Regions from separate parts of the Streptomyces sp. NPDC126499 genome, predicted to be linked through region 3. Evidence: riboswitches for the same ligand, from Rfam matches in the RefSeq annotation. Region 3 holds a riboswitch; each other region holds the start of a gene.

Region 1 (4,013 bases), on a different contig from region 3:
ACAGGCCCTTGTCCTTCAGGACCTTCTTCAGGGTGTGGTAGACCTCGGTGCCCCAGCGCAGGGCCTCGGAGAAGGACTCGGCGCCGATCGGCGCGATCATGAACTCCTGGATGTCCACGTTGGAGTCGGCGTGCGAGCCGCCGTTCAGGATGTTCATCATCGGAACGGGCAGCAGGTGCGCGTTCGGGCCGCCGAGGTAGCGGAAGAGCGGCAGGTCGGAGGCCTCGGAGGCGGCGTGCGCGACGGCGAGGGAGACGCCGAGGATGGCGTTGGCGCCGAGGGAGGACTTGTCCGGGGTGGCGTCCAGGTCGAACATCGCCTGGTCGATCAGGCGCTGCTCGGTGGCGTCGTAACCGACCAGCTCGGGGCCGATCTGCTCGATGACGGCGAGAACGGCCTTCTCCACGCCCTTGCCCTGGTAACGGTTGGGGTCACCGTCGCGGAGCTCGAGGGCCTCGAACGCACCGGTGGAGGCACCGGACGGGACGGCAGCACGGCCGGTGCTGCCGTCGTCGAGGCCGACCTCGACCTCGACCGTGGGGTTGCCTCGGGAGTCCAGGATTTCCCGGGCTACGACGACGTCGATGGACGGCACGAGCATCTCCTTCTGGGATGTGACGCTGGTTGTGACGCATGCGGCAAGGTCTCGTTCGCCTTGCGACAAGAGCCTAACCGCCCGGGGGCCTCCGGCCAGCCGGGCGCCCGCCCCCTGGGACGAAAAAGGACCCGAGGGCATGCATCCCGGGACGAAAGCCCCCTACCTACTCATCGGTAGGGCGGGAAAGGGCAGACCCCGGCCCGGAGCGCACGGGGGAAGGGCGCTCCGGGCCGGGGTGGTCACCGCGGGGAGGGGGCAGTCGCCCGGACTACTTCAGGTGGAGCTGCTGGCCCGGGTAGATGAGGTCGGCGTCCTGGACGACGTCCTTGTTCAGCTCGAAGAGCTTCTCCCAGCCGCCCTCGACGCCGTGCGCCTGGGCGATCTTGCTGAGCGTGTCGCCGGTCACGACCTTGTACTCGCCGTCGCCCTTCTTGACCTTCTTGCCGGTCGGGGTGGTGACGGTCTGCTTCGACTCGCTCTTCTTGGCCGTGCTCTTCGGCGCGGTGCGCTGCTCGCTGCGGGTGGTCGGCTGCTCGGCCTTCCGCTCCGGCCGCGGCTGCGCCTGCTCGGCGGAGCCGCCGTCGTACGAGGCGCTGGACAGGCCCACGCCGCAGCTCGGCCACGCGCCCTTGCCCTGGCCCGCGAGGACCTTCTCGGCGACGGCGATCTGCTGGGACTTGGAGGCCTGGTCGGCGGTGGGGGCGTAGGCGGTGCCGCCGTACGCGGCCCAGGTGGAGGCCGAGAACTGCAGGCCGCCGTAGTAGCCGTTGCCGGTGTTGATGGACCAGTTGCCGCCGGACTCGCACTGGGCGACGGCGTCCCACTCGGAGGCGGTGGCGGCCGAGGCCGAGGACGCGCCCATCAGCGGGGCCGCGATGGCGACACCGGCGGCACCGGCGAGCGCGACGGCGCGGGTGGCCTTGGAGGAACGACGGTGTTTGCCCTTGCCGGAAAGCAGCATGGAAATCTCCCTCACCGACGCCTGCGAGGTGAGCTGTCGGGTTCGGGCCGATGGGGCCTCCCCGGTTCCGTCGGAACCCGGGAGGAATTGCCCGGCCGCGTGACGTGCACGCGGCTTCACCCCAAGCCGGTCGTCGGCCGCCCGTCTCGGGCGGCCGGGGCCGGCGACTTACCTGGGTCCCCCGCTCCTGCCTTCGGCGCTTGCGCGACGACTGTTCCCATCGACCGGCGGCAGGATTCGGCGTTCCCGGTCGGTGGGGCCCGCGGTGGCGAGCGGTCACGACCGTAGACACAGACCCGGGGGAAGTTCAAAGACCATCAAGCCGGGAAAATCGCCCCTACTTGCACCCCGTCAGGTGGCGTTTGCGCAGGTGAGCGGCGGCGCGAGCAAAGTTTGCGGACGTGACACGCCCGTTCGACAAGAGAGACCCATGTCTCACTCGCACAGAACGGACATTAGCCCCCGAACTACTCCCCGAGCACGGTCGGTTCGGGCAGCAGTTCCAGGCTCTGACCAGGGAGGATGAGATCCGGGTCGGAGCCGACCGTCTCCTTGTTGGCGTCGTAGAGGGCGTTCCAGCCGCCGAGGAGACCGTTCTCCCGCGCAATGTCCGACAGACTGTCACCCGGCTTGACGGTGTATTCGTCCGCCTTGTCCGAATGGTCGCCGGTCACACCGCCCGTCGCCCCGTCAGCCGGTGCCGCATGGCGCCCGGATTCGGAGCCCGTGTCCGTCATGCCCGGTTCTTCTGTCGCGGCGTCACCCCGGTGCTTGCCGGTGCCGGGGGCGGTCCCGCCCGGCGAGCCGGGCGCACCCGGCGCACCCGGCGTAACGGACACGTCCGGTGTTACGGGCGTACCGGGCGTTACGGGACTGCCGGGGGTCACGGGGGTGGTGGGCGCGGTCGGGGACCCGGTCGAGGGCGCCGTCGGGGAGCCCGTCGAGGGACCCGTCGACGGGGCGGCCGGGGAGGTCGGGGAGGTCGGCGCGACGGGGGTCGTGGCCGGCGCCGAGGGCGCGGCGGTCCCGGTGCCGGTGGTGGTGTCGGCCGGCAGGCCGTCGGTGCGGTTGGACTCGGGGACGGGCCCCATGGGCTTCTTGGGGGTGACACCGGGGCCCGGGTCGACGGCGGGCACCTTGCCGTCGTTCGTGAGGCCGGCGATCGGGGCGCAGGTGGCCCACTGGGTGTCGCCGGCGGCGAGCGCCTTGTCGGCGATCGCGATCTGCTGCGCGCGGCTGGCGAGGTCCGCGCTCGGGGCGTAGGCGAGGCCGCCGTGCCGCTCCCAGCTCTCCTGGGTGAACTGCAGCCCACCGTAGAGCCCGTTGCCGAAGTTGGCGCTCCAGGCCCCGCCCGACTCGCATTCGGCGACCCGGTCCCAGGTCGCCGCGTCGGCGGCGGAGGCGGAACCGGCGGCGAGCAACGGCAGCGCCATGGCCGATCCGGTCACACCCGCGGCGACGACGAGAGCGGGAGCCTGGCGGGGTCTGCGGTGACGTCCGTTTCCGGAGCGCATACGAAAGAGCCTTTCGCGTGACTGCTGAGGTTGCGGGTGAACGTAGCGGCATTCGAACGGAAGTCACAAGCCGATGCAGCCCCGATCACGCGAAGATCACATTTCTGACGGAACGTCAGTCAGCGGGCGGTGGTGCCCTCCGGGGCGAAGGCCACCGGAAGGGTGCGAAGTCCCCGCATGATGAGCCCGCCGCGCCACCGCAGTTCCTCCGGTTCCACGCCAAGTCGCAGGTCCGGCAGGCGGGTCAGCAGGGTCGCGAGCGCCGTCTGCCCCTCCAGACGGGCCAGCGGCGCCCCCAGGCAGTAGTGGATGCCGTGCCCGTACCCGAGGTGCTGGTTGTCGCGCCGCGCGAGGTCGAGCGTGTCCGGCGCGTCGAACCGCTCCGGGTCCCGGTCCGCGGCCGCGAGCACCACGAGCACCGGGTCACCGGCAGGGATCTCCTGCCCGCCGATCGTCAGCGGCCGCGTGGCGAACCGCCAGGTCGCCAGCTCCACCGGCCCGTCGTACCGCAGCAGCTCCTCCACCCCGGTCTCCAGGAGGCCCCGCTCCCCGGCGGCGAGCGACGCCTGGAGACGCTCGCGCTGCTCCGGATGGCGCAGCAGCGCGTAGACCCCGTTCCCGATCAGGTTCACCGTCGTCTCGAACCCGGCGAAGAGAAGGATGAAGGCCATCGCTGCGGCCTCGTTCTCGGTGAGGTGCTCCCCGTGGTCCGAGGCCCTGATGAGCCCGGAGATGAGGTCGTCGGCCGGGTCGAGCCGCTTGCGGTGGATGAGCTCCGCGAGATAGCCGCGCATCTTCTTGACCGACCGCGCCACCCCACCGCGCGGCCCTCCGCCGTGCCGGATCATCATCCCGGCCCAGTCCCGGAAGTCGTCCTGGTCCTCGCGCGGCACCCCGAGCAGGTCGCAGATGGCGTAGATGGGCAGCGGGAACGCGAACT
Region 2 (4,013 bases), on a different contig from region 3:
CAAGGACCACGAGCGCGTCGACGCCGACATCGACCGGACCACCGTGCTCGACGCGGCGGGCGCGGTGGCGTACGGCCTGGTGGACCACGTCGTCGAGAGCCGCCGCGGGACCGCCGGCGCCGGGAAGGAGTGAGGCCGACGTGCTTCCGGAGCTGCCGCCGCTGCCCGCGCTGACCCGCGCCGAGGGCGAGTTCGTCGACGCGTACCTCGAAGTCGTCGACCTGCTGGGCCGGATCAATCCATCCAGGACCTCGCATACCTATGGGGCGCTCCGCGCGGCGCAGGCGCTGGTCGGCCGTGCGACGGCGCTGCGTGACGCGCTGACGCTCATGCACATGCGGGGTGAGAGCGAGGTGCACGCCGACACGCTGGCGCGGGCGCTGCGGACGCTCGACGGCGAGCGGCGTTCCGGGCGCGTCACCGTCCCCGGGGACCAGGTGAGTTGACATCGGGGCGTGTCGTGTCGAGGTCCACTCGGGGCACGCGGACCGCAGAATCCCTCCCTCGTTCGGCGTAGTCGATGTATCGACATAAAACTCAGGTGAGTTGCGCAACGGGTGTACGCATCTGGCGGAATCGGGCGTTCCACCCCTGGTGAAGGGCCCGTCGGCCAAACATCGAGGGTCCCGAATCCCGACTGTCCACCCGTATGGATCAGTCGTGAGGAGCCTCACAAATCGCCGTTTCAGCTCGGATTCGGGCCAGTGTGTGAGTCAAGATCCCTGTCGACGACAAGCCCCCGCCACCCGAGGCGGGGCGGTCCGGGCGGACGCCGAGTCCTGCCGCCGTCCCGGACGTCTGGTCGACAGGAGTGGATCGGCAGGAGTGGAGGACCCGAGCAACACGGGACGTCTCGCGCAGTGGGGGACGTTCCTCGGGGTGAAGCCGCAGCCGCGGCCGGGCATCTTCGCCTGCCCGAACCCGACAGGTCATCCTTCACAGGCGGCTGACGAAGGGTTGCGCATGACTGCGCAGATTCATGTCCCGTCCCTGCTGTCCCGGGCCGGAGCCGTCTCGGCTCTCACCCTCGCCGCCGTCGGCGGCACGCTGCTCGCCCCAGGAGCGGCACCCGAGGCCCAGGCCGCCACCTCGTACGCCGGCAAGGCGTTGAACGTCGCGGCCTCGAAGAAGGGATCGCCCTACAAGTACGGTGCGGCCGGCCCCACCCGTTTCGACTGCTCGGGCCTCACGCTCTACTCGTACAAGAAGGCGGGCAAGACGCTGCCCCGCACCGCGCAGCAGCAGTACAACAAGACCCGGCACATCTCCGCGTCGAGCCGGCAGAAGGGGGACCTCGTCTTCTTCCATTCCGGTGGAAGGGTGTACCACGTCGGCATCTACGCGGGGAACAACAAGATCTGGCACTCGCCGAAGCAGGGCTCGTGGGTGAAGCTCGACCGGATCTGGACGTCGAAGGTCCTCTACGGCCGGGTCCGCTGACGTCAGCCGGGAACCGCCGCCGGCCAGGGCAGGTCGATCCAGACGGTCTTCCCGCCCTCGGCCGTCGGCGTCACCGACAGCCGGCCGCCCGCCTCGGCGGCCAGGTAACGGATGATGACCATGCCCCGGCCGTTGTCCTGCTGGACCGCCGCCGGGAGGCGCTGGGGCCACCGCGGATGGCTGTCGGTGACCCCGATGCGCAGCAGCTCGTCCCGCTCCAGACGGACGTCGACCGTGAAGGTGGGCGACTGCCCGAAGGTGTGCTGCACGGCGTTGGTCGCCAGCTCCGAGACGACCAGCCGGACCGTGTCCGCGATGTCGGTGCCGTCGCCGAGACCCCAGGAGGAGAGGACCTCGGCGACGTACCGCCGGGCGGCAGCGACCGAGGCGGGATCGCTCGGCAGCGTGACGGTTGCTTCCTGATGGTCTGCCATGGCGACGCTGTCCCTTTCCCACCGGGCCCCGCCCGGCTCGCTCTTCGCGTCAGAGTGCCACCGATCGTGCCGCCCCGGGGGGCGATCCACCGCGATATACGGATATCTGTCGCCCGAAGCAGTGAACCGTCCGACGGGCGAGCGGATCGGCGGCGGACCGGTGGCGGACCGGGCGGGCGTGCAGGCCGGGCGGATCGGGCGCGGGGCCGACCGGCCACGCCTGTACGGACGTTGAGCGGGCACACGAACCGTATGACCGTTCCCAAGACGACCGTCCTCGTCCTCGACAGCAGCGATCCCGAACCCCTCGCCCGCTTCTACGCCACCCTGCTCGGCGCCACCGTCGAACCGGCCGACGGCGACCCCGACCTGCTCCTGCTCCAGTCCCCCACCGGTCCCGCCCTCGGCATCCGCCGCGACCCCGGCCAGGCACCGCCGAGCTGGCCGCGCCCGGAGGACTCCCAGCAGGCCCACCTGCGGATCCTCGTCGCCCCCGACGCACTCGACGAGGCCGAGCGGGAAGCGATCTCCCTGGGCGCCCGCCCGGTCGCCGCCGAACGCAACGGCGCCCGCCTCGACCGGCGCACCGACGTGCGTCGCTACACGGACCCGGCCGGCCACGCCTTCGTCCTGGCCCCCGCACAGGCACCGAACGGCGCGTTTCACCCTGATCCGGCGGGGCAGCCGCGTACAAACCCGTCCCCCTCGACCACCACGCCAGGAGGGTGATCATGAGCCACCACGAGCGCCGACGCACACTGCCCGCCGACCGGCCGCCCCGGACCACACCGTCCCAGGCCGTCGGCGAGAGCGGCGACGCCGAGGCCCGCCGGGAGGCGGAGGAGGCCGTACGGGGCAGCCTCGGCGACGCCGCGCCCGACGACCACGGCATGGACGCCAAGCGCCAGTCCCCGGGCCTCGGCCGCGAGGAACAGCGCCATCCGCACGGGCGCCGGGGCACGGCCGGAGAGGGCCGCGACCGCTCCGAGGAAGGACGGGGCCCGGGAGCGGGAAGCGACAGCTGACGACCGGACCCCGCCGGGAGCCGCCCCGTCCCTAGAGCGTGTCTCCAAATGATTTTTGGGGTCACGGTGTCGTGATACGTCGCCATGAACTGTCTGGCCGAGTGGCGTTTCGCCCGGCCGTTGCTGCCCGTGTCGTTGCGGGGACGGAAGCGGCCGGACGACCACCGGGCCCTGAAGGGGATGGTGGGGAAGTTCCGGACCGGGACGCCCTGGCGGAACCTGCCTACGCTCCGTGCGCGACGCTGCACACGCGTTTTCGCAGGTGGGCGGCGGACACTCTCGCGTCCCTCCTGATGCGGGCGTGACATTTGACGACAAAACCTCGGTGGCCTGGGTGTGCGCTGCTGTTGGCCCCCAGGCATGCTCTTCGGCGCTGGCTCAGGTGCCGGTCGCCCGAGCCGAACGGGGTCGAGCCCGCAGTGCGGGGAGGCGTGTACAGTCCTCCGCTCCGGCGAGGCTCTCGCCCAGGGTCAGGAGCGAGAGGAGCAGCACCGGCCGGCCGGCTGTGGCAGCGGCCTCCAGTTTGTGATGACCGTCGAGGAGGAAGTGGGTCAGGCCCCAGTGGACAGACGGGTCCTCTCCCAAGCCCAGGGCGGGCTGGCACACGTCCAGCGTGGAGATCGCCACCGCCGTGGGCACCGTTCCCTGCTCCATGAGGGCGACGTACTCCTCGACACGCTCCCTCTCGTTCCACGTCGGGGGCACCATGGGCACGACGAACTCATAGAGGTGCGCGTCCGCGTCGACAACGGTCTCAAAGGTTCGGTAGTACGGGGTGTGCGGGTACTCGGGGAGGCCCCAGAACTGATCGACCCCCCACATCGTGACCTGTTCGCCGCTGAAGTAGTCACCTTCCTTCCCCGGGATGATCAGCCGGGGTTCCACGCTCAGGAGCAGCGGAAGGTACTCGCCCTCCGGCAGCAACGCACCGAACGCATCGATCACACCACGGTCGTCCGGATCGTCCAGTGCACCGGTGAGCCGATCCTGCATGCTCTCCAGGGAAACCTTCTCTCTCGCGGTTTCTAGTCGGCGAAACAGGAGCGGGCACGTTCCACAGTAGAAACTGAGCTCGAAGGCAGGCTCGTCGTCGACCATGAGCAAGCGGCGCCGC
Region 3 (4,013 bases):
CTTCGGCCTGCTGCGCCTGGCCGGAGCGCCCTCGCTGGGCTGGCTGGACGTCAAGACCTCCGGTGGCGTCGAGGTGCCGCGGATCGAGGCCGCCGTCGACGAGGAGCTCGCCCGCTTCGCCGCCGACGGACCGACGCCCGAGGAGATGGAGCGCGCCCAGGCCCAGCTGGAGCGCGAGTGGCTGGACCGGCTCGGCACGGTCGCGGGCCGCGCCGACGAACTGTGCCGGTACGCGGTGCTGTTCGGCGACCCGCAGCTCGCCCTGACCGCCGTGAACCGGGTCCTCGACGTCACCGCCGACGAGGTGCGCGAGGTCGCCGCGGCCCGGCTGCGCCCGGACAACCGAGCCGTCCTGGTCTACGAGCCGGTGACCGGCGAACAGAGCGACAGCGACGAGGAAGAGGGAGCGGACCAGTGACCGACGCTGCCGCGTCTTTGACGAGCATGACCTTCCACCCGCAGCCCCGGCCGGGCGAGGCCAAGCCCTGGGCGTTCCCCGCCCCGGAGCGCGGCGCGCTCGACAACGGCCTGACCGTGCTGCGCTGCCACCGCCCCGGACAGCAGGTGGTGGCCGTCGAGATCGTCCTCGACGCCCCGCTCGACGCCGAGCCCGAGGGCCTCGACGGCGTCGCCACCATCATGGCGCGGGCCCTGTCCGAGGGCACCGACCAGCACAGCGCCGAGGAGTTCGCCGCCGAGCTCGAGCGCTGCGGCGCCACCCTCGACGCGCACGCGGACCACCCCGGTGTACGGGTCTCCCTGGAGGTCCCGGTCTCCCGGCTGCCCAAGGCGCTCGGCCTGCTCTCCGAGGCCCTGATCGCCCCGGCCTTCGCCGAGAGCGAGATCGAGCGCCTGGTGCGCAACCGGCTCGACGAGATCCCCCACGAGACGGCCAACCCCGCCCGCCGCGCCGCCAAGCAGCTCTCCAAGGAGCTGTTCCCGGCCTCGTCCCGGATGTCCCGGCCGCGCCAGGGCACCGAGGAGACCGTCGGCGCGATCGACGCCGCCGCCGTCCGCGCCTTCTTCGACGCGCACGTGCGGCCGACCGCGGCCACCGCCGTGGTCGTCGGCGACCTCACCGGCGTCGACCTGGACAAGGTCCTCGACGACACCCTCGGCGCCTGGACGGGCGCGCCGGCCGCGCCCCGCCCCATGCCGCCGATCACGGCCGACGACACCGGCCGGGTCGTCATCGTGGACCGCCCCGGCGCCGTCCAGACGCAGCTGCTCATCGGCCGCGTCGGCGCCGACCGCCACGACCGCGTCTGGCCGGCCCAGGTGCTCGGCACGTACTGCCTCGGCGGCACCCTCACCTCCCGGCTGGACCGCGTGCTGCGCGAGGAGAAGGGATACACGTACGGCGTGCGGGCCTTCGGCCAGGTGCTGCGCTCCGACGGCAAGGGCAACGGCGCCTCCATGCTCGCCATCAGCGGCTCCGTCGACACCCCCAACACCGGTCCGGCCCTTGACGACCTGTGGAAGGTGCTGCGCACCCTCGCCGCCGAGGGACTGACCGACGCCGAGCGGGACGTCGCCGTGCAGAACCTGGTGGGGGTCGCCCCGCTCAAGTACGAGACGGCCGCCTCCGTGGCGGGCACCCTCGCCGACCAGGTCGAGCAGCACCTCCCGGACGACTACCAGGCGCAGTTGTACGCGCGACTGGCCGAGACGGGCACGGTGGAGGCGACCGCGGCCGTGGTCAACGCCTTCCCGGTGGACCGGCTCGTGACCGTGCTCGTCGGTGACGCGTCGAAGATCGCGGAGCCGGTGCGGGCGCTCGGCATCGGCGAAGTGAGCGTCGTCACCGGCTGATTGAGCCGCCGTCACGCACGGCGGAGGACCCCGGCGACCTGCTTCGCCGGGGTCCTCTCGTATGTCCGTATTGTCGTTGATCATGTCTGAATGCCCTGTGGCATGTCTTACAAATGACCGCGTCTGTTTGCCGATCGGATGAAGATCCGCCTAGCGTCGACCCGGCTGTCCGGCCGTCGCACCACGCCGCATCCGCGGCAACGGACAGTCATCGCCGAGTCCCCGCAAGGCGCGAGCCTGGGGAGCCGGGGACCCGCACGCAGTCCCTGGGGTGAATCGGACGCCTTCGCTCCGCGCGGAGGGGCCCGTAGGAGACCTTCCTGCTCCGAACCCGTCAGCTAACCCGGTAGGCGAGAGGGAAGGAAAGGATCAGCCACTACATGGCGTTCACCCGTGCCACCGGGAAGCATCGTGGTCCGAGCCGACTGGCGCGCCGCGGCGCCGGCATCGCCGGCGTGGCGACGCTCGCCACCACCGGCGTCATCGGCACCCTCGCCTCCCCGGCGTTCGCCGCCGACACGGAGGAACCCTCTCCCGAGGACACCGGTCTCACCCAGGTGATCACCGAGGAGTCCCTCGCCGAGCGGGTCGACGCCCAGGCCGCCGCCCAGGAGGAGGAGGCCTACGAGGCCGCCGCCCGGGCCAAGGCCGCCGCCGAGGCGAAGCGCAAGGCCGAGGCCCGCGCCAAGGAGGCCCGCGCGGCCAAGGAGCGCGCCGCCCGCGAGGCCGAGCGCAAGCGCCTGAACTCCTTCCAGCTCCCCGTCGCCGGCACGTACGTGTCCACCGGCTACAAGACCGGCGGCTCGCTCTGGTCCTCCGGCAGCCACTCCGGCATCGACTTCCACGCCTCCTACGGCAGCAAGGTCGTCTCCGTCGGCTCCGGCACCGTCGTCGAGGCCGGCTGGGGCGGCGCGTACGGCAACAACATCGTCATCCGGATGCACGACGGCACGTACACCCAGTACGGCCACCTCTCGGCGATCAACGTGTACGTCGGCCAGAAGGTCACCCCCGGCGAGCAGATCGGTGTCTCCGGCAACTCCGGCAACTCCACCGGCCCGCACCTCCACTTCGAGGCGCGCACCAGCGCCGAGTACGGCTCGGACATCAACCCGATCTCCTACCTCCGCGCCCGCGGCGTCAACGTCTGACCGACGGACCCGCCGATACGACCGGCGCGAACGGGTGCGCCCGACGCGGCCGACGCGACAGAAAAGGCCCCGGCTCCTGCGAGCCGGGGCCTTTTTCGTTCCCGAATTGCCGGGCGGCATCGGAAATTCCGGCGTCCTGCAATAGAGTCGCCGGAACAAGAGCCGCTCGATGGGGTTTCGCGCGGATCAACGGGAGGTCGGACATGCGCATTCCCGCGCACTCGGTATGCACGGCGATCCGGGACGACATCGTCGCCGGAGTGTTCGAGCGGGGCGCCCGGCTCACGGAGGAACAGCTCGCCCGCCGCTACGGGGTCTCCCGGGTCCCGGTCCGCGAGGCGCTGCGCACCCTGGAGTCCGAGGGCTTCGTGGTCACGCGCCGCCATGCCGGCGCCCATGTCGCCGAGCCCACCGAGCGGGAGGCGGCCGACCTGCTGGAGATGCGGTCCCTGCTCGAACCGCTGGGCGCCGCCCGGGCCGCGCAGCGGCGCACCGACGCCCACCTGAAGGTGCTGCGCGGCCTGGTCCGACTGGGGCAGGAGCGCGCCAGGGGCGGCCGGGGCGAGGACCTGGCCTCGCTGGGCGGCTGGTTCCACGAGACCCTGGCGCAGGCCTCCGGCAGCCCGCCGCTCACGGCGCTGCTCACCCAGCTGCGACACAAGATCGCCTGGATGTACGCGGTCGAGCCGGCCGTCCGGCCCGTGGAGTCCTGGGCCGAGCACGGGGCGATCGTCGACGCCGTGGCACGCGGGGACGCCGAACGGGCCCGGGCGCTGACCGCCCTGCACGTGGAGCACGCCCTGCCGCAGCACCGGCTGAAACGGCCCGAGCGGTCACGCGTGAGGGTTTCGCAACATGTCGTCAACATCGCGGGCCGGCGGAATTAACACGGAGGCCGTATACAAAGAGGGAAGGAATTCCCGGGTCTATTTCGTGCTGCCCGCAGCTGTTCTTTCTCTGTCGTCACCGCTGCTTTGTCGTTTCCGTGGAATTGTCGGCGACGTGATGCGCGGGGGACCGTGTTCTCCTGGTCCGGAAACGAAGGGCCGC

The links. A riboswitch is a leader RNA that binds a small molecule or an ion and turns the genes downstream of it on or off. The one in region 3 is predicted to bind cyclic di-AMP.
Region 1: linked by a shared signal. The riboswitch ahead of ABTZ91_RS21985 (transglycosylase family protein) and the one ahead of ABTZ91_RS26180 (M23 family metallopeptidase) in region 3 are both predicted to bind cyclic di-AMP.
Region 2: linked by a shared signal. The riboswitch ahead of ABTZ91_RS02885 (C40 family peptidase) and the one ahead of ABTZ91_RS26180 (M23 family metallopeptidase) in region 3 are both predicted to bind cyclic di-AMP.

The regions. Positions count from the first base shown of each region.
Region 1 is NZ_JBEOUO010000014.1:150,435-154,447, reverse strand. Features, by position in the region: gene eno (phosphopyruvate hydratase) at 1-601, opposite strand, end outside; gene ABTZ91_RS21985 (transglycosylase family protein) at 867-1,559, opposite strand; cyclic di-AMP (ydaO/yuaA leader) riboswitch at 1,563-1,768, opposite strand; gene ABTZ91_RS21980 (transglycosylase family protein) at 2,027-3,073, opposite strand; gene ABTZ91_RS21975 (cytochrome P450) at 3,193-4,013, opposite strand, start outside.
Region 2 is NZ_JBEOUO010000002.1:32,395-36,407, reverse strand. Features, by position in the region: gene ABTZ91_RS02895 (ATP-dependent Clp protease proteolytic subunit) at 1-133, shown strand, start outside; gene ABTZ91_RS02890 (hypothetical protein) at 141-446, shown strand; cyclic di-AMP (ydaO/yuaA leader) riboswitch at 761-960, shown strand; gene ABTZ91_RS02885 (C40 family peptidase) at 964-1,440, shown strand; gene ABTZ91_RS02880 (ATP-binding protein) at 1,443-1,874, opposite strand; gene ABTZ91_RS02875 (VOC family protein) at 2,127-2,603, shown strand; gene ABTZ91_RS02870 (hypothetical protein) at 2,606-2,899, shown strand; gene ABTZ91_RS02865 (transposase) at 2,984-3,193, shown strand; gene ABTZ91_RS02860 (hypothetical protein) at 3,278-4,013, opposite strand, start outside.
Region 3 is NZ_JBEOUO010000020.1:120,195-124,207, forward strand. Features, by position in the region: gene ABTZ91_RS26170 (pitrilysin family protein) at 1-418, shown strand, start outside; gene ABTZ91_RS26175 (pitrilysin family protein) at 445-1,812, shown strand; cyclic di-AMP (ydaO/yuaA leader) riboswitch at 2,015-2,180, shown strand; gene ABTZ91_RS26180 (M23 family metallopeptidase) at 2,193-2,963, shown strand; gene ABTZ91_RS26185 (GntR family transcriptional regulator) at 3,167-3,850, shown strand.